4 regions of the Vibrio sp. 11986-1-5 genome follow, and region 3 is predicted to be linked to each of the others. Evidence: predicted binding sites of a transcription regulator. Region 3 holds the regulator's gene; each other region holds the start of a gene.

Region 1 (4,720 bases), on a different contig from region 3:
TGTTTAATTACACACTGGCAATTAAAAATCAGTATATGAAGAAGACATCACCGCTAAGTAAAGTGGTATACGATGGTAAAATTCATCTCATTAATAATGCGCTCGGTCTACACAGTTATGTTTCTCGGGTACATGGCAACAAAATAAAAGCCAAAAACGAGATTCGTATTGCTAGTGTCTTTAAACAAGCACCAGAAGCTTTATTACGTATGCTCGTGGTGCACGAATTAGCCCATTTACGCGAAAAAGACCACAATAAAGCTTTTTATCAGCTGTGTTGTCATATGGAACCTAATTATCATCAGTTAGAGTTTGATGCTCGGTTATACATGATGGTACTAGAATTGAGATCTCAACAAGGTTAAGTCATTCTGAAAGCAAAAATTTTGAGTAAATTACGTGTATAATGACATGAGGGTCAAGAATATGGCTTATCTGCCGATAAATCAGTAAGAGGTATAAATAGCGCCTAAATCTAAGGAGGCCACAAATGGACATCGACTTCTACATGCCATGTCAACCTGAGTGGCTTTGCGTGCCTTTTATGACTGTCTTTGGTTTGCTACTTTTAGCCGGACTGGTTAAGTTTATCCGTATCGCTTATCGTGAATACAAAAAAATTGAGCGTGCTAAAGCCGTTAAAAAGCAGCGCCGTGTCAATTATCGCGATCGTAAAGGCGGTAGAGACGGTCGTCCAACCAACATCAAAAAATAGTCAGACTAGATCTGCTAACAATGTCTGATACTTGTTTTCTAACGCAGGATTACCACTGCGTTTTTCTAGTTCAATCAGTAGTTCTAGTGATGTTTTTTGATAACCATACTGTTGATGGAACTTCATTAAACGCAGTCGTGCCGGAATAAACTGACGATCATCTATTTCCAATTTAGCCAGTTGTAGGATTGAACGAACACGATTGGGATCATGATCTAACGAGCGTTCGAAGTAGTAGTACGCTTTTTGTTTATCACCCGAGGTTAAAGCGCAAAATCCCGCATTCTCATAACTGGCGGGAATCAGATAATAATAAGGCTGTTCAACGGCACGCATAAAGTACTGATCGGCTCGGCTGTATTCTCCTTGTTTACACAAAAAAGCACCGTAGTTATTGAGTACATTCCCATTTCTGGGATGCTCTCTTAATGCCGTTTGATAAAGCTGCTGAGCGGCGCTGGTCTCTCCGACTATTTCAAAGTAATGCGCCATTGATAGCTGAGCACGGTAATAGTGCGGTGCATGTTGGAGCGCTTTTTGTAGGCTTTGCCTAGCCCTTACTCGGTTACCTTGTTCAAGATAACCTAAGCCTAACGCAATTCTTGATTCTGCCATTTCAATTGGAGTACTTCGTAATTCTGCTTGTCCCTGTTCAGTCATAGTAACGCAGCCACTTAGCGACAAGACACTGATCCCTAAGCCCAATACGAATCCCCATTTCATGCCATTTCTCCATTCAGCAACGCTGTGACGTTTGTTTTGCTTGAATTTTCAGTCGTGTTACTACAGGGGTTTTCTGACATCACATCATCGATAGGATTAGCCAGAGCGATTTAGAAATCTTGGTGAAGCCCAAATACAGCTGTAAATTCAAGTTGTTGTGGCGTCTATAATAGAATGATTGGGTATTTGAAAAATGGCTAACTGACAAGGATGCGAGTCAGTTAGCAAACTCAGTTAGCCTAAGGTAAGAGGAGAGGTGGTATTAATCGTCTTTAGTGAATTTATCTTCACTAAAGTGCTCAAGATCATAAGGCGTTTGTTGATAAACACAGTAATTAAGCCAGTTGGCAAACAATAAGTGTCCATGACTTCGCCAGCTCGCACGCGGTGAATGTTCCGGATTATCATCAGGATAATAATTGAGCGGTATTGGCGGTTGCAAACCTTCTGCAAGATCTCGAATATATTCTTGGTGTAGGGTATCAGCATCATACTCGGGATGGCCAGTAACAAATACATTTCGTTTATCTTTCGTTGCCGCTAGATAAACACCCGCAATGCTTGATGTTGCAAGCAGATCGAGATCCGTATGTTGTTCTAGATAATCGGCGGCGAAATCGGCATAACGAGAATGTGGGGCGAGGAAGGTGTCATCGAATCCTCTTAGCAGAGGATGAAAAGGCTGATGAATCTCATGTTGGTAAACCCCAGAGAGTTTTTCTTCTCGGGTGCGTTTGGGAAGGTTATACAGCAGTTTTAACCCGGCTTGCGCAGCCCAACAAATGTATAGCGTTGAAGTGACATGATGTTTAGCCCAACTCATGACGCGCTGTAGATGATCCCAATAAGCGACATTTTCAAATTGAACCAATCCGAGAGGCGCGCCAGTAATGATAAGGCCATCAAAATTGCGTTGACTGACTTTATCAAATTGACGATAGAAAGCATTGAGGTGAGCTTCCGGTGTATTTTTACTCGGACGGTCATCGATGCGTAATAACTCAATATCGACTTGCAAAGGGGAATTAGACAACAGTCGTAAGAACTGTGTCTCGGTTTCAATTTTTTTGGGCATTAAGTTTAAAATTAATACTTTAAGAGGTCGAATACCTTGCGTTGATGCACGAGATTCGGACATAACAAAGATGTTTTCTTGGCGTAGCACATCGGTTGCAGGTAGTTGATCGGGGATCTTAATTGGCACGGCTTGCTCCCTAAGCTAATGGACGTCTATACTTCTAGACTTATAACCTATGCAACTTTAAAAGTCGATAGCTAAGTGGTATCTATCATGGATATTTATTTAACTTCGATAAGAGATAAGATAAAGGAAAGATATCGTGTTAATAGCGGTAACAGATGTATGTAGCAGGGGGAGTGATGGCGATAAAAGAAAGGCTTGTGCGCTGTTCAAGCAACCGGAGTCATGCTTTTGCTCTTATGATTTAATGCTAGCTCAGGATAAGAAAGCTTGTAGAATTTTCATTATCCTGAGTAGAGATTAGTTAGTCATGATGAGCGAGTTTTCCTTTGCCGGTTCGACGGTATTGCCACCACGCTAGCCAACCCCAGCCTAAGGTTTGTAACCAAAGCAGTGTCCATTGTGGCGCTATTTGCCACCATTCAGCGCCCATTTGATTCAGAGCAAGAAAACCTTGTATTCCCGGCGTACTTGGAAATAGGCTAGCCAGCCAAGTGATGGGCGGCGGAATCGCTTCTAGTGGCCAAATAAAGCCAGAAGAAAAAACTAACGGCATCGAGCTGATTAAGACAACAACGGTAACGAGCTCTCGCCTTGGTACGAGCGCGCCAAGCCATATACCGAGAAAACAAGCACTCAATAAAAAGGGCAATAAAAGTGTCAGCAATTGCCCCATATTCGCGAGGGTCGTGATACCTAAACGACTAAAACTAGCGCCAAAGTAATACATACTGAGGAGGTAATAACAGGCGACAAACAGTAGCGTTCTTATTGCAATCAATCGAAATGGAGAGACGCGCTGCCAGTAGCCTTTGCCCTGTTTTTGGGTGCCGACCATTAATCCCACCGCCATAATCAGTGTTTGATGTAATATCAGCACAAATACGCCGGGCACAACGTAATCGATATAACCCATTTTAGGATTAAAAGTGGGCTTCATATTGGACTGCAATGCAGACCAGTGTTCCATTGCGAGACCTAAAGGTTCCCCATCGACGACTAAGCGCGCCACTTTAGCTTTTGCCGACAATGTCCCTCCGGCTTGCACTAATCCTTCAACTACTGTGCCATAGACCAGAAAGTAAGCCGCGTCTCCAGCGTACGCTAACGTTGGACTTTTGCCGAGCAGCAAATCTTTATAAAAATGTTCAGGAATCACCAAAATACCGCTTACTTCGCCAGCTAAAAAAGCGGTTTTGGCATCCTCAATAGAGTGATTTCGTTGGATGATTTTTATCTGTGGGGTAGCGTCTACCATTCGCTCAAGTTGATAGCTAGTCTGGCTTTTATCTAAATTGACAACAGTAATGGGTAATTCACGAGGGGTTTGCTGGCTATACGGTAATGGATAGAGGAAAGAATAAAAAACCACTCCTCCAATCATGGTTAACATCACGACAGGATTAGTGAGTAGCGCTTTTAACTCAGCTTTAAGCAGATTAAACAGAGTCATGATTACTCCTTAGCGCAGTTTCTTTGTTTTTATGTTTATTGATAAGTGCCAGTGTGATTATCAAAGGCAATCCATAACCGAGCATTGGCGATAAATGATGGAGTGATTGTAGAGCGTTTAACCCATAATTGACCTGACTAATCTGTACTTCAATGTAATGACTGATGGGCAATAAACTTCGCCAAGCAAGAGCGACATTACTCATATCAGAGGCAGGGAAAGTGACGCCCATAAACGCAAAGCTCGGTGCGGTAAACGCGCCCGCAAAGCTCATTGCCCGAGCCGGATCCAAGGTTAAAAAATAGAAAAAACCGCCCATAATCATACACGCTAAAATGGTTGCTATCTGGGCCAGAATAATGATTGAAAAACGACCATGCATTGGCCATTGCATGACTTGATAGAACCAAATTAAAAAGCCAACTCCTTGTAGAAGGAAAATGACAAAATAGGGGGCCAGTGTTTTACTCAGGTTTCGTAAAGGTTGAGCCGCTAACCAACTTTGTAGTCCGTATTCACGATAGTTCGCAGTCAAAATCAAAATTGTCGTGACCACGATAAAAATTTGCCACAGTGCAGGCACTGCCGCAGAGACTAAAAACTGGGCATAGTGATTGTTTTTATTAAA
Region 2 (4,720 bases), on a different contig from region 3:
TCTTCTATCCATTGTTGTGCAGGGATGTTGGGTGAATGAATATCATACACACCAGGGCCAATCGCATTGGGATAACTAAACTCCTCAAAGGCTTTAAGTAGCTCCATATTTGACCGTGATGTTTCGATAGTGATCACATCTGCATCTAATGCTGCCACCGCATCGATAATTTCATTAAATTCGCTGTAACACATGTGAGTATGAATTTGTGTTTCTGGACGAGCCACCGCCGCAGAGATCTTAAAAGCATCCACCGCCCACGACAGATACGCTTGATGATCGCGTTTTTTCAGCGGCAAGCCTTCACGAATCGCCGGCTCATCAATCTGAATAATATTGATGCCCGCATCTTGCAGATCGGCAACCTCATCACGTAAAGCCAGTGCTAATTGCTGAGCTATCTGCTGACGAGAAATATCTTCTCGTGGGAATGTCCAACATAAAATGGTCACAGGCCCAGTTAACATCCCTTTCATCTGCTTGCTGGTTAATGACTGAGCATAAGTCGACCAACCTACTGTAATTGGCTGCGCTCTTTCAATATCGGCAACCACAATCGCTGGCTTAACGCAGCGCGAACCATAACTCTGTACCCAACCAAATTGCGTAGTTTGAAAACCAGCGAGATTTTCTGCAAAATATTCCACCATGTCATTACGTTCAGCTTCGCCATGTACTAATACGTCTAACCCTAATGCTTCTTGACGCTGCACCGCATCGGCAATATGCCCTTTAAGCGCTTGCTCGTACTGCGCTTGGGTTAATTTCCCTTGTCGATAAGCGCTGCGCTCAGCACGGATATCACCCGTTTGTGGGAAAGAGCCAATCGTTGTTGTTGGTAGCAATGGTAAACCTAACACTTCTTGCTGATGATACGCTCGCTCACTGTATGGCGCACTTCGCTCGGTCAGAGCTTGATCAATACTATTGACACGTGCTTGGACTCGAGGCTTATTAACATGCAGGGCACTTTTTCGCTCGACAATCGGTAAACTATAGGTATCACAAGCTAAGATCGCCGCTTGATCGCCATCTAGCGCTTTCGCGAGTAAAGCCACTTCGGTAATTTTTTGCTTGGCAAAAGCAAACCAGCTGCGCACCTCCGCTGATAGGCTTGACTCTAAATCCAAATCCACCGGGCTGTGTAATAAAGAACAAGAACTGGCTAGCCAAAGCTTATCGCCTAACTGTTCTTTCACCGGTTGTAATAAGGTCAATAATGAAGCCAAATCCGCTCGCCATACGTTGCGACCATTGATGACTCCTGCCGATAACACCCAATCTTGAGGTAGCTTGTCGATGACGTTGTTTAATTGTTGGGGCGCAGCTGAAAGATCGATGTGCAAACCATTGACCGGTAATTGAATAATGTTATCTAACGTATCGACCACCGAATCAAAGTACGTGGTGAGTAATAGTTTTACCTCCCCTTGTAGCACTTGATAAGCTAATTTAAATGCATCTTGCCATTTTGGCTCTAACTCAAGGGCTAGAATCGGTTCATCAATTTGTACCCACGTCACCCCCTGTTTGGCTAATTTAGCCAAAATAGCTTGATACGCCGTTAATAGTCTCGGTAACAAACTCAGGCGATCAAATCCTTCTTCGACCTCTTTCCCCAAATATAAGTAGCTTAATGGCCCAAGTAATACTGGTTTGACTTGATGGCCAGCTTTAATCGCCTCATTGACTTCATCAAACAACTGCGGCCAACTGACTTCAAAACTATCATCAGCACTAAACTCCGGCACAATATAATGATAATTGGTGTTAAACCACTTGGTCATATCCGAGGCCGCACTGCCACTGCAACCACAGCTATTTTGCGATTGACCACGACCGACACGAAATAAAGTATCAATATCTGGAAAACCATCACGATGACGCTTAGGCACATGACCAAGTAATAAAGTGGTCGTTAACACATGATCATACCAAGCAAAATCACCAGCCGTGACAAAACTTAATCCTGCTTCTTTTTGCCATTGCCAGTTTTGTTGTCGAATGTCACTGCCTAGCTGTTGCAATTGATTTTGCGTTATCTCACCTCGCCAGTATTGCTCTAAAGCGAACTTCAATTGACGTTTTTCGCCGATACGTGGGTAGCCTAGAATATGAGTCGTCGTTGCCATGGTCGTTATCCTTTTGATCATTGATTTTGTCAGACACCGCCACACTAAAAGATGTCTGGATGTCCAAACTATCTCGCTAATCAATCACTGACACAATCGCCAATTATTCAACTTGTTTATTAATTAAATTCATATTGAGACTTGATAACTTCACTTCTTTAAATAACAAATAGCCATCTAGATGTTTACAGCTCCAAAAAAACAACGTAAGTTAAATAGTCATAGACAAAAATAAAGATAAAAATGACGGTGGCGCATGATAGAACTTAAACATTTAAAAACCTTAGTGTCGCTGCGTGAGACAGGATCGCTAACCGCAACCGCAACCAGTCTCCACTTAACGCAATCGGCTCTATCGCATCAAATCAAAGATCTCGAAGCACGGATTGGAGGACAACTATTTTTGCGCAAAACACGTCCGGTCCGTTTTACTTCTGAAGGGAATATTCTGCTTAAGGTCGCTGATGAAGTGCTACCAAGACTGGCAAAAGCCGAAAATGAACTGGCCAGTCTAAAAGAAGATGTTAATGGCCGATTACACATGGCGATTGAGTGCCATTCATGCTTTCAATGGCTGATGCCCGCGCTACGTGAATATCAAATTGCTTGGCCGAGCGTTACTCTCGATTTTTCTTCTGGTTTTGGATTTGAGCCTCTCCCTGCATTATTGGCGGGAGAGCTTGATTTAGTGATCACTTCAGATATTTTGCCTCGCTCTGAAGTACACTATGAACCGCTGTTTGATTTTGAAATGCGTCTCATAACGGCAACCAATCATCCACTAGCCGATAAAGCGTTTATTAGCGCGCAAGATTTAGCCGATCAAACCATGCTGAGCTATCCGGTACAAAAACAGCGCTTGGATGTCGTAAAGCTCTTTTTACAACCAGCAGGAATTGAACCAGCAAAATGGAAACAAGCCGATAACACCCTGATGTTAGTGCAAATGGTCTCTGCGGGATTAGGCGTTGCGACCTTACCGAATTGGGCAATCAGTGAATTTTCCCGTCAAGGATTGATCACCAGTAAACCGTTGGGGAATGGCTTGTGGCGCAGGCTATTTGCCGCAACTCGTCACAGTGAAAAAGACAAACATTATCTGCAAGCCTTTTTTGCTATCGCTCGTCAACAATGCAAAAGCCACCTCGATGGCATCAAGATGGCTTAAAAACTGATTAATTTGTAAAAACTAATAGGTTTGTAAAATTAGACCGCTTTAAACTGGTTGGTGAGAGGGTCGTATCTAAAACCCAAGTTCTGTAGCTTACCAACCACGTGTTCTTCATTCATCTCATACATGGAAACTAATTCGCCCAAGCTATCACATTCAAGCCGAAGCTTTTCATTTACAATACCGAGTAAAATAGCATCGTCAAGACGGCTCACATTGCTTAAATCCATCATCATGCTCCTCTATCATCACACGCCTTATTAACAAGCTTAGTCGTAATTAGCGGAATGAAAAGTGAACCGTCTCGCGAAACTCTGCCAATTATAAATAAAGATGATGGAAGCCAGTCGCAGCGGCCAAAAGCAAGCCTTGGGCAACAATCAACTGTCCTTTGTTCACAGGTTTCACCAATAATAAGTGCCAACACCAAGCAACAATCCCTATTACTAGCAATAAAAAACTGATTAATAGAGGCTGAGTCAATGCTGACAAAGATGGCGCATCGAGTTGATAGGCATAAGGAACAATACAGAGTGTTGCGATCATCGCTGACACAATACCCACCACCGGTAATAAACGATGAAAAGCTTGTAGACGTGTACGAGCGATCGTCAGTAAAAGATGCCCCAATATTGCGCCTAGTAAAAAGATCAAACTGAACAAAGACAAGCTGGCAGACATATTGACAGCATCAAAAATCAAAATCGCAACAAAAGCTAACACTAAACCATCTGCCAGATACATTACCCACAACGGCCCTTCTTGACGTGTTTTTTTAGTTTGTACCTGCGAGTAAAAATAAAGCAAAGCAAATACGACTAAAAATGCCTCAACTTTTAATGACGCAACAGCAAGCCACAGAATGGCAAGTACAGGCAGTACTTTATGTACTCGCCCTCGTTGTCCCGGACAAATATCACCTTTGACCAACACTAGCGTCAATAGTATTTGCGCACCTAACAACATAGGAGCCATCACACTCAGTAGAGAATAAAGCATAAGATCTTCGTTACGTAGTTAAAAATGGACGAAGATGATAACAAAAGCGTCGTACATCTGCCTACCTCGATGTTAAAACTGATAGTTGTATCATTCTTATTGATTCGATTCGTTATTCTCATCGAGGATCATAAATATCTAGCGCCATCATGAACAACTTCTTGTTTATAGTACGGAAAAAATCATGAGGTCACTATGAACACACGAATAATGGTTGGGCTAATTTCCCTTTCTTTACTGGGTTGTATCTCTCACCACCCTACTACACCTTTACAAGCCGATCAGCGATGGGTAACGGGTCAATTAGAGAATGGCTTAACCTATCATCTGTACCCTGATCATCATCAACCTGTTTCCATTCGTTTTTATGTCCATGCTGGGTCACTACAAGAAAGTCCTGAACAATCCGGCTACGCGC
Region 3 (4,720 bases):
AAGGCGGGAGAAAAACCACGCCGATTAAGAAACAGCAGCACTTGATTGCCTTGCTGTAAATGACGACGCATTTCGGCGATCAACGGCGCAGAAAGTCCGCTCTCTAAATACTCGCCTTTAATATCCAATACGCGATTTTTCGTCGGCACAGCGTGCCCCGCTCGCTCGGTGAGTTGCAGATGATAGTACTTACCCGTCAACGCATTATGCAGTGTTTCTAAAGCAGGCGTTGCCGAGCCAAGGACAATCGCCACTTGCTCAAGATTGGCTCGCATGACAGCGACATCGCGCGCGTGATAACGCAAGCTGTCTTGCTGTTTATAAGAAGTATCGTGCTCCTCATCAACAATAATAATCCCGAGAGCAGCAAAAGGCGTCAATAAGGCTGAACGCGTACCTATAATAATCCCCGCTGCTTTATCTCGTGCCGCTAACCAAGCATTAAGACGCTCAGTGTCATTTAATCCTGAGTGAATCACGACCACAGGCACGGTAAAACGCTGACGAAAACGTTGGATAGTTTGAGGGGTTAAACCTATCTCAGGCACTAATACTAAGGCTTGTTTGCCTTGTTCCAAGATAGGTTTGATTAAGTTTAAGTAGACTTCGGTCTTACCTGACCCCGTGACGCCTTGCAATAAATAACACCCAAAACCCGGCTGACTGTTCACCGTCGCAATCGCAATCGCCTGCTCTGGGTTTAATTTCGGTTTATCCACGGGAGCTTCAACATTAGCCGGCCAAGGTACGATCTGCGGAGCTTGTTCCTGCACCTCAATCCACTGCTTCTCAAGTAAAGCATTTAACGTGCTACTTGAGACCGCTTCATCCAGCAGCGTTTGATGAGATACGGGGCCCGCTTGCAATAACCACATAACCTTGGCCTGCTTAATGGCACGACCAAAACCTTGAAATAGTTGATTACGCCCTTGCTCAGTCAGTCGCCACTCCTTAGTCACCGCAAATTGCGCCGCTTTGCCCTTACGCAACGCACTTGGCATCGCGTTAGCTAGCGTTTCTCCCAAAGGGTAATGGTAATATTGACTGCACCACTGCAATAACCCGTAGAGTGTTTCTGACCATAACGGTTGTGTATCTAACACCGCATGCAGCGATTTCAATTGATGCAGAGGAAAATCGGATTCAGACACCAACGCAATGACTATCCCCACTAAGGTTTGGCGACCAAACGGAACCGAAACCCGTCCGCCAATCGCAGGAGACATGCCATCAGCAATTAAATAATCGAAGGATTTATCAAGAGGAACCGGTAAAGCAACACGAGCAATAGTGGGGCGCATAACCATCCGTTAGCAATTTAAAGAAGCAGAAAACACAGTCTACTGGATGCTAACTAGAAATTCGACCAACAAAAGTGGTGAAAATAGCGTCGAAAGCAGTTGATCCGATGGCGTGGATTCATTAATATATCGCGCCTTAAAGATGCTTGGCAAATCGGTTTGGCATCTGCATATTATCATTAACATACGTGTGGTGTCCGGCATCAGATCCGGATAGCGACACGGCCTACATTTGAGGTTATCCCATGAAAGCTGGTATCCACCCAGAATACAAAGAAGTTAGCGCAACTTGTTCTTGCGGCAACGCATTCACTTTCAAGTCTACTTTAGCAAAAGAAAGCATCTACCTTGACGTATGTGACAAGTGCCACCCATTCTACACTGGTAAGCAACGTATCGTTGATACTGGCGGCCGTGTTGATCGCTTTAACAAGCGTTTCGGTGCTCTATCAAGCAAGAAGTAATTATTACTTTAAGCGCAAGTTATACAAAGAGAACGCTACGGCGTTCTTTTTTATTGCCAGTTTTAGTGTGCTTTACTTGGTCGTCATTAGCACTCAGCTGGTCTTATCAGTCTTCATCTTACCGATTTGATGGTTTGTGATCGCAATCCCACCTAGGCAGCTCAATCGACATCCTTTAGAATCATAGCTTCGTTGATAACATTATAAGAGAAGCTCCCCCTATGTCTGATGATCATCGCCAAGACCTCTCGCCACAAGAAGCATTTCGCCAACGTGCTCTTGATTACCATGCACTACCGACTCCAGGTAAAATTGGCATCGCCTTAACCAAGCCGGCCGATTCAGCCAGTGACCTAGCGCTGGCCTATAGCCCAGGCGTAGCAGAACCGGTTCGTGAAATCGCCCAACAACCTGATAACGTGTACAAGTATACCGCCAAAGGCAACACGGTCGCCGTCATCTCTAATGGCACGGCAATTCTTGGCTTAGGCAATCTTGGTCCGATGGCATCAAAGCCAGTAATGGAAGGTAAAGCGCTGCTCTTTAAACGTTTTGCTGGCCTTGATTCGATCGATATCGAAGTCAAACATCGTACTATCGATGAGTTTGTCGATACCGTTGCCAACATCGCCGATACCTTTGGCGGGATCAATTTAGAAGATATTAAAGCGCCAGATTGCTTTGAAATTGAACGCCGTCTCATCGAGCGCTGTGATATTCCTGTCTTCCATGATGATCAACACGGCACCGCGATTGTGACCGCCGCTGGAATGCTCAACGCGATTGAACTGCAAGGCAAACAACTCAATGAATGTATTATTGTTTGTCTGGGTGCGGGCGCTGCAGCAGTCGCTTGTATGGAACTATTGATTAAATGCGGTGCGATGCGTGAAAAAATTTACATGCTGGATCGTAAAGGCGTCATCCATACCCGCCGTGACGATTTAAACGAATATAAACAATTATTTGCCAACAATACCGATAAGCGCACTTTGGAAGATGTGATTGCCGGCGCCGATTTGTTCCTCGGGGTTTCTGGCCCGAATTTATTGCCACCAGAAGCCCTAGCATTGATGGCTGATAAACCCGTCGTCTTTGCTTGCTCCAACCCCGATCCAGAAATCAAACCTGAGTTAGCTCATCAGGTGAGAAACGATTTAATCCTCGGTACTGGGCGCAGCGATTACCCCAACCAAGTGAATAATGTGCTGTGTTTCCCATTTATTTTCCGTGGTGCATTGGATGTTCGCGCCAGCGAAATTAATGATCAAATGAAACGTGCTGCTGTCGATGCCATTCGTCAATTAGCGAAAGAGCCGATCCCAAGCGAAGTACTCAAAGCCGCTGGGGTAGAAAAGCTTAGCTATGGCGCTGATTATATTATTCCAAAACCAATGGACCCACGCTTACTACCACGAGTCGCCAAAGCGGTCGCTCAAGCCGCCGTCGAGTCCGGCGTGGCGCGTATCGACATGCCAGAAAATTATATGGCAGAAAATTGTCGTTAAGGTGACCTTATAGCGACCCTCGATCTAAAAAAACCTAGCGTAGCTAGGTTTTTTTGTCGACATCATTCAATCATCGTACGCTTCAAACTCAATACCCATTGCGGTCATCAAAGCTTTAGCTTCGCTTGGAATATCATCAGGCCTATCTTTACGTAAATCTTCATCAGTCGGTAACGGCTGTCCCGTATACGCATGCAAAAAAGCTTCACACAATAATTCACTGTTAGTGGCGTGACGTAAATTGTTGATTTGTCGGCGAGTTCGTTCATCAGTAAGCACTTTGAGTACCTTCAACGGAATGGATACCGTGATTTTTTTTACCTGCTCACTCTTTTTACCATGCTCCGCGTAGGGGCTAATATAATCGCCATTCCAGTCTGCCATTGCGCACCTTCGTTGTGTGAATTTGAGTCTACTAATCAAAGTCCCTAATTTTAGCGGGATTTACTGCCATAAGCAAAGACATATAGACATCTAGATGTGTTGACGTCTTCTTTTTTGATCAGTAAAGTGTGACTCTAGTGACGACGAGATCCTCCCTCTTCCGTTAGCCCATTTATTGTAGATTCAGAAAGGAAGCCACTATGACCACTCGCCAACCTGCCACCATTGCCGTTCGCACAGGAATAGAATCGGACAGCCAATACCATGCGGTGGTACCACCGATCTATCTATCGACTAACTTTGGCTTTCCAGCCTTTGGTGAAGTGCCTACCTATGATTACACCCGCTCAGGCAATCCAAACCGTAGCTTACTGGAACAAACCCTAGCGGATCTCGAAGGGGGACAAGCGGCGATTGTCACCAACTGTGGAACCTCGGCTATCAATCTGTGGATTTCGACCTTTTTGTCTCCTCAAGAGTGGATTGTCGCTCCTCATGATTGTTATGGCGGCACCTATCGACTGCTCAATTCACGAGCGAAAAAAGGCGATTTTAAAGTCTTGTTTATCGATCAATCGGATCCGACTGCGGTCAGTGAGGCGCTGGCGCTAAAACCCAAACTGCTGCTGATAGAAACCCCTTCCAACCCTTTAGTTCGAGTGGTCGATATTCAGCAGCTCTGCCAACAAGCCAAGGCAACTAATACATTGGTGGCAGTAGACAATACGTTTTTAACTCCCATTTACCAGCAACCTATCGCCTTAGGGGCGGATTTTGTCATTCACTCCACCACCAAGTATCTCAATGGGCATTCTGATGTGATTGGTGGCGTTATCATCAGCCGAACAGCCGAGCATGGCGAACTATTAGCGTGGTGGGGAAATTGCCTTGGTTCGACTGGCACCCCGTTTGATAGTTATATGACTTTGCGCGGCTTACGCACTTTATCGGCCCGAATGCGCGTTCACGAAGAGAGTGCACAACAAGTACTCGCTTACCTACAAACTCAACCACTGGTTGGACAAATTTATCACCCGAGCTTGGTCAGCCATCCCGGCCATGA
Region 4 (4,720 bases), on a different contig from region 3:
CCAATCGATATACTCACGCAACAAAGCAATCGAGCAATTGTCAAACACATGAACACCAGGCTTAGCCGGTACTGGTGGGGTATAAGATTGCCAATCAATAGCGACTTTGTTGGCCCGAGCTTTGTCCAAACTGATTGGTCGTGTTTTCGGGGTTTTTCGAGCATGCTGATCCCTAGTACGTTGATAGTCGAGATCTAACTTTTCAATAAATGCGGGTCGTAGTTCATCAGATAGCAGAGCACTGCATACTCCCACTGCCCGGGATGCGTTATTCACATAAACAACCGGATGACGATAGTTTTGTTCTATTTTAACCGCGGTATGTGCTTTAGACGTTGTTGCCCCTCCAATCAACAACGGCAGATTGAATCCCTGTCTCTCCATCTCTTTCGCCACATGAACCATTTCATCTAGTGAAGGGGTAATCAAACCGGATAAACCGATAATATCCACTTGCTGTTCTTTGGCGGCTTTCAGTATTTGCTCACACGGTACCATCACACCCAGATCAATGATTTCGTAGTTATTGCACTGCAATACAACACCGACAATATTTTTACCAATGTCATGTACATCACCTTTTACGGTCGCGAGTAAGATCTTACCGTTGGTCGACCCGGCTTGTTTTAAGGCATTAATATAGGGTTCTAAATACGCGACCGCTTGTTTCATCACTCGCGCCGACTTCACCACTTGAGGTAAGAACATCTTACCCTCACCAAACAAATCACCAACTACGTTCATGCCATCCATTAATGGACCTTCGATCACATCCAATGGCCGAGAAGACTGCTGACGAGCTTCCTCGGTATCTTCAACAATAAATTCAGTGATACCTTTAACTAATGCATGCTCTAAACGTTTTGCTACAGGCCAACTACGCCATTCAAGTAAAGCCGGATCGTCCACTTTACCCACGGCATTGTCACGATACTGTTCCGCTATCTCAAGTAAGCGCTCTGTCGCGTCAGCTCGACGGTTCAGCACCACATCTTCCACTGCCTCACGTAAACTGAGTGGCACGTTGTCATAGATTTCTAGTTGACCGGCGTTAACGATCCCCATATCCATGCCATGTTTAAAGCAGTGATAGAGAAATACGGCATGAATCGCCTCTCGAACATAGTTATTACCACGAAATGAAAAAGAAACGTTAGACACACCACCGGAAATCATCGCATGAGGTAAGTCGCGTTTGATATCCGCAATGGCTTCAATAAAATCCACCGCATAGTTATTGTGTTCATCAATGCCAGTGGCAATGGCGAAGATGTTGGGATCAAAGATAATGTCCTCTGCTGGAAAACCAACTTCATCCACTAAAATTCGATACGCATTAGTACAGATCTCAACCTTACGCTCACGGGTATCGGCTTGCCCCATTTCATCAAACGCCATCACAATCACGGCCGCACCATAACGGCGAACCAATTTGGCTTGTTCAATAAATTTCTCTTTACCTTCTTTTAGAGAAATCGAGTTAACAATACCTTTACCTTGAATGCACTTTAGTCCCGCCTCAATCACTTCCCATGTTGATGAATCCACCATAATCGGTACTTTTGAGATCTCTGGTTCCGAAGCGCACAGCTGTAAAAATCGCACCATACAGGCTTTGGCATCAAGCATGCCTTCATCCATATTAATATCGATGATCTGAGCTCCGTTAGCGACTTGCTCACGAGCCACATCTAAAGCTTCATCGTATAACTCTTCACGAATAAGACGCTTAAAACGTGCCGAGCCAGTGACATTGGTTCGCTCACCGACATTAACAAATAGGGTATCAGCCTCAATGATCAACGGCTCTAAACCAGAAAGACGGCAAGCGACTTTTTGCTCAGGTAGTGGACGAGGAGCCACCCCTTCAACCGCTTTCGCCATTGCTGCAATGTGCTCAGGTGTCGTACCACAGCAACCACCAACCAGATTCAGAAATCCCGCTTGTGCCCATTCAGCAATATGCTCTGCCATTTCTTGCGCACCGAGATCGTATTCACCAAACGCATTCGGTAAGCCCGCATTAGGATGAGCAGAGACATAACTTTCTGAGATTCTTGATAACTCAGCAATGTATTGGCGTAATTCGTCAGGACCAAGTGCACAATTCAAACCAAAAGAGAGCGGACGGACATGACGTAAAGAGTGATAAAAGGCTTCCGTGGTTTGCCCGGAAAGCGTTCGCCCTGAGGCATCGGTAATGGTGCCTGAGATCATGACTGGTAATGCGTAACCTAACTCTTCAAACACGCAATCAACAGCAAAAGCACAAGCTTTCGCATTAAGCGTATCAAAAATCGTTTCAATCATGATCAGATCGCAACCACCTTCAATCAACGCACGAGTAGATTCTGAATAGGCGTCAACCAGTTGATCAAAACTAACATTACGATAACCTGGATCATTCACATCGGGGGAGATCGAACAAGTTCGGTTGGTCGGGCCGAGTACACCAGCAACATAACGAGGTTTATCGGGTGTTTTTTGGCTCCATTCATCGGCGACTTGGCGTGCTAGTTGCGCAGCAGCATAATTAATTTCTGCGCTTAATGACTGCATATCATAATCAGCCATCGCAATAGTGGTCGAGTTGAAGGTGTTGGTTTCTAAAATATCTGCGCCAGCGGCTAGATAAGCATGATGAATCTCTTTAATTAATTGTGGTTGCGATAAAACTAACAGATCATTGTTACCTTTAAGATCACAGTGCCAATCAGAAAATCTGCTGCCTCGATAATCTTCCTCTTGTAACTGATAACTCTGAATCATGGTGCCCATACCACCATCTATCAGCAGAATTCTATGTTTGAGTTGCTGTTCTATTTGCTTGGATAGCTGACTTCCCACCGTTAAACCTCATTCCCTGGTATTTATTTCTCATCCTACCACAGTTTAGTTAGAAATCTAGACGTCTAAAAAGAGATTAATAACTGGATAAATCGTGCCATAACCTAAAATTTTAATGTTAGAAAATGTTTGCTATTTGTTATCGATGCAACGAAAATTTTAATCACACTTTGTTACATAATGAGAAAGAGAATGTCGGTTTACTATACCTTATGCTTTTTATCAGCTGCAGCGATGATGATTGCTTTTATCAACAGTAAAATAATCAAAATGCAAACCACCATTGCCATTACCGCAGGCTCAATGATACTTTCGATATTGATCATCATTGCAGGGCAAAATGACTGGTTTTATCTAGCACAAATCGCAACTGATACCGTTACTAGGATTAACTTTGAAAGCTTTTTGTTGAAAGGAATCTTGGGGTTTCTACTCTTTGCGGGTGGTTTAGGGATAAAACTTCCTAATTTAAAAGAGCAAAAGTGGGAGATTACCGTGCTCGCTCTAGGAGCGACTCTTTTCTCTACTTTCTTCATCGGTCTAGTCTTGTATGCCTTTTGTCAGTTTATCGGTATTCAACTCGATCTAATCTACTGTTTACTGTTTGGATCTCTTATCTCCCCTACTGACCCCATTGCTGTACTAGCGATTGTAAAAAAACTGAATGCCCCAAAGCGTATTTCGACCCAAATTGAAGGTGAATCGTTATTTAACGATGGATTCGGGTTGGTTATCTTCGTCACGCTATTCACTATTGCTTTTGGTCATGAAACGCCAACGATTGGCAGTGTGGCTGCGCTATTTGCTCAAGAAGCATTAGGCGGCATTGCCTATGGCTTTTTGCTTGGCCTACTCTTTCATTACTTGATCAGTGCTACTGATGACCATTCTATGGAGCTCTTACTCACTATCGGCATCCCAACAGCAGGGTATGTTTTTGCTGATGTCATCCATGTCTCCGGTCCCTTAGCCATGGTAGTCTCTGGCATTATGATCGGTAACTGGACACGTTTTATCGGTTTTTCTAAAGAGAGTGAAGAGCACTTAGATCATTTCTGGGAGTTAGTGGATGAATTTTTAAATGGCGTACTATTTTTGTTGATCGGTATGTCAATGTTGCTATTTGAATTTCATCAAGAAGATTGGATTCTAATGGCATTTGCCATTCCACTGGTATTATGTGCACGCTATCTGAGTGTGTGGGTATCTTATTTGGGCTTTAAACGCTTTCGTCATTACAACCCATGGTCGGTTAGAATTCTGACTTGGGGAGGTTTGAGAGGAGGCTTAGCGTTAGCCATGGCGCTCTCTATCCCCGCCGGGGTAATGGTCATTCCAGATAAATTAATTGATGTGAAAGAATTGGTAATGGTAATGACCTATGCTGTAGTTGTGTTTTCCATCTTAGTGCAAGGTTCTACCATTACCCCAATGATTGAAAAAGCCAAGCAGGCCGAGTCAGACAACACTAAACACTGAGATGAAAATAGCCCTATAAAGCGAATACTATAGGGCTATTTTTTGCCTTATTTTCCACTTTCAGATAGCAATCTTTGTGTTCGAATAAAGCTAATAGCCAAAAATAAAAAGCCCTAACGTAAGTTAAGGCTTTTTATTTTTATAACACTCAACACCAGTATTCATCAAGGAGCGGTGGAATAGTCAGCTTCGGGACCAACCGAGCTAACAACGGTAGGGCTCTTAAATCAAAAAATGTCTTAGCCAAACGACTAAGGCCTTCTTAAAATATGGCAGGGATGGAGAGATTCGAACTCCCAACACGCCGTATTTTTGGTATCAGCGGGATCCGCTGCTCTGCCGCTTCCTCGTTGATAATATTACACCTAGATCAAAAAAGGTCTTAGTCAAACGA

What was found. Region 3 encodes MetJ, which represses methionine synthesis genes. Its sites were predicted from a motif close to TTAGACNTNTANANGTCTAA; they were not measured.
Region 1: a site for MetJ is predicted at 2,661-2,680, ahead of metA (homoserine O-acetyltransferase MetA). Genes of this name have one in related genera too.
Region 2: a site for MetJ is predicted at 2,302-2,321, ahead of metE (5-methyltetrahydropteroyltriglutamate--homocysteine S-methyltransferase). Genes of this name have one in related genera too.
Region 4: a site for MetJ is predicted at 2,897-2,916, ahead of metH (methionine synthase). Genes of this name have one in related genera too.

Annotation. Positions count from the first base shown of each region.
Region 1 is NZ_CAWNVW010000011.1:578,565-583,284, forward strand. Features, by position in the region: gene AACS00_RS05600 (M48 metallopeptidase family protein) at 1-365, shown strand, start outside; gene AACS00_RS05605 (hypothetical protein) at 491-715, shown strand; gene pilW (type IV pilus biogenesis/stability protein PilW) at 716-1,438, opposite strand; gene metA (homoserine O-acetyltransferase MetA) at 1,701-2,642, opposite strand; gene AACS00_RS05620 (ABC transporter permease) at 2,944-4,092, opposite strand; gene AACS00_RS05625 (ABC transporter permease) at 4,079-4,720, opposite strand, start outside.
Region 2 is NZ_CAWNVW010000011.1:472,949-477,668, reverse strand. Features, by position in the region: gene metE (5-methyltetrahydropteroyltriglutamate--homocysteine S-methyltransferase) at 1-2,132, opposite strand, end outside; gene AACS00_RS05130 (LysR substrate-binding domain-containing protein) at 2,389-3,300, shown strand; gene AACS00_RS05125 (DUF4250 domain-containing protein) at 3,339-3,533, opposite strand; gene AACS00_RS05120 (hypothetical protein) at 3,625-4,302, opposite strand; gene AACS00_RS05115 (M16 family metallopeptidase) at 4,498-4,720, shown strand, end outside.
Region 3 is NZ_CAWNVW010000051.1:157,385-162,104, forward strand. Features, by position in the region: gene priA (primosomal protein N') at 1-1,301, opposite strand, end outside; gene rpmE (50S ribosomal protein L31) at 1,547-1,765, shown strand; gene AACS00_RS13770 (malic enzyme-like NAD(P)-binding protein) at 1,987-3,273, shown strand; gene metJ (met regulon transcriptional regulator MetJ) at 3,340-3,657, opposite strand; gene AACS00_RS13780 (O-succinylhomoserine (thiol)-lyase) at 3,858-4,720, shown strand, end outside.
Region 4 is NZ_CAWNVW010000002.1:116,639-121,358, forward strand. Features, by position in the region: gene metH (methionine synthase) at 1-2,847, opposite strand, end outside; gene AACS00_RS01135 (cation:proton antiporter) at 3,040-4,326, shown strand.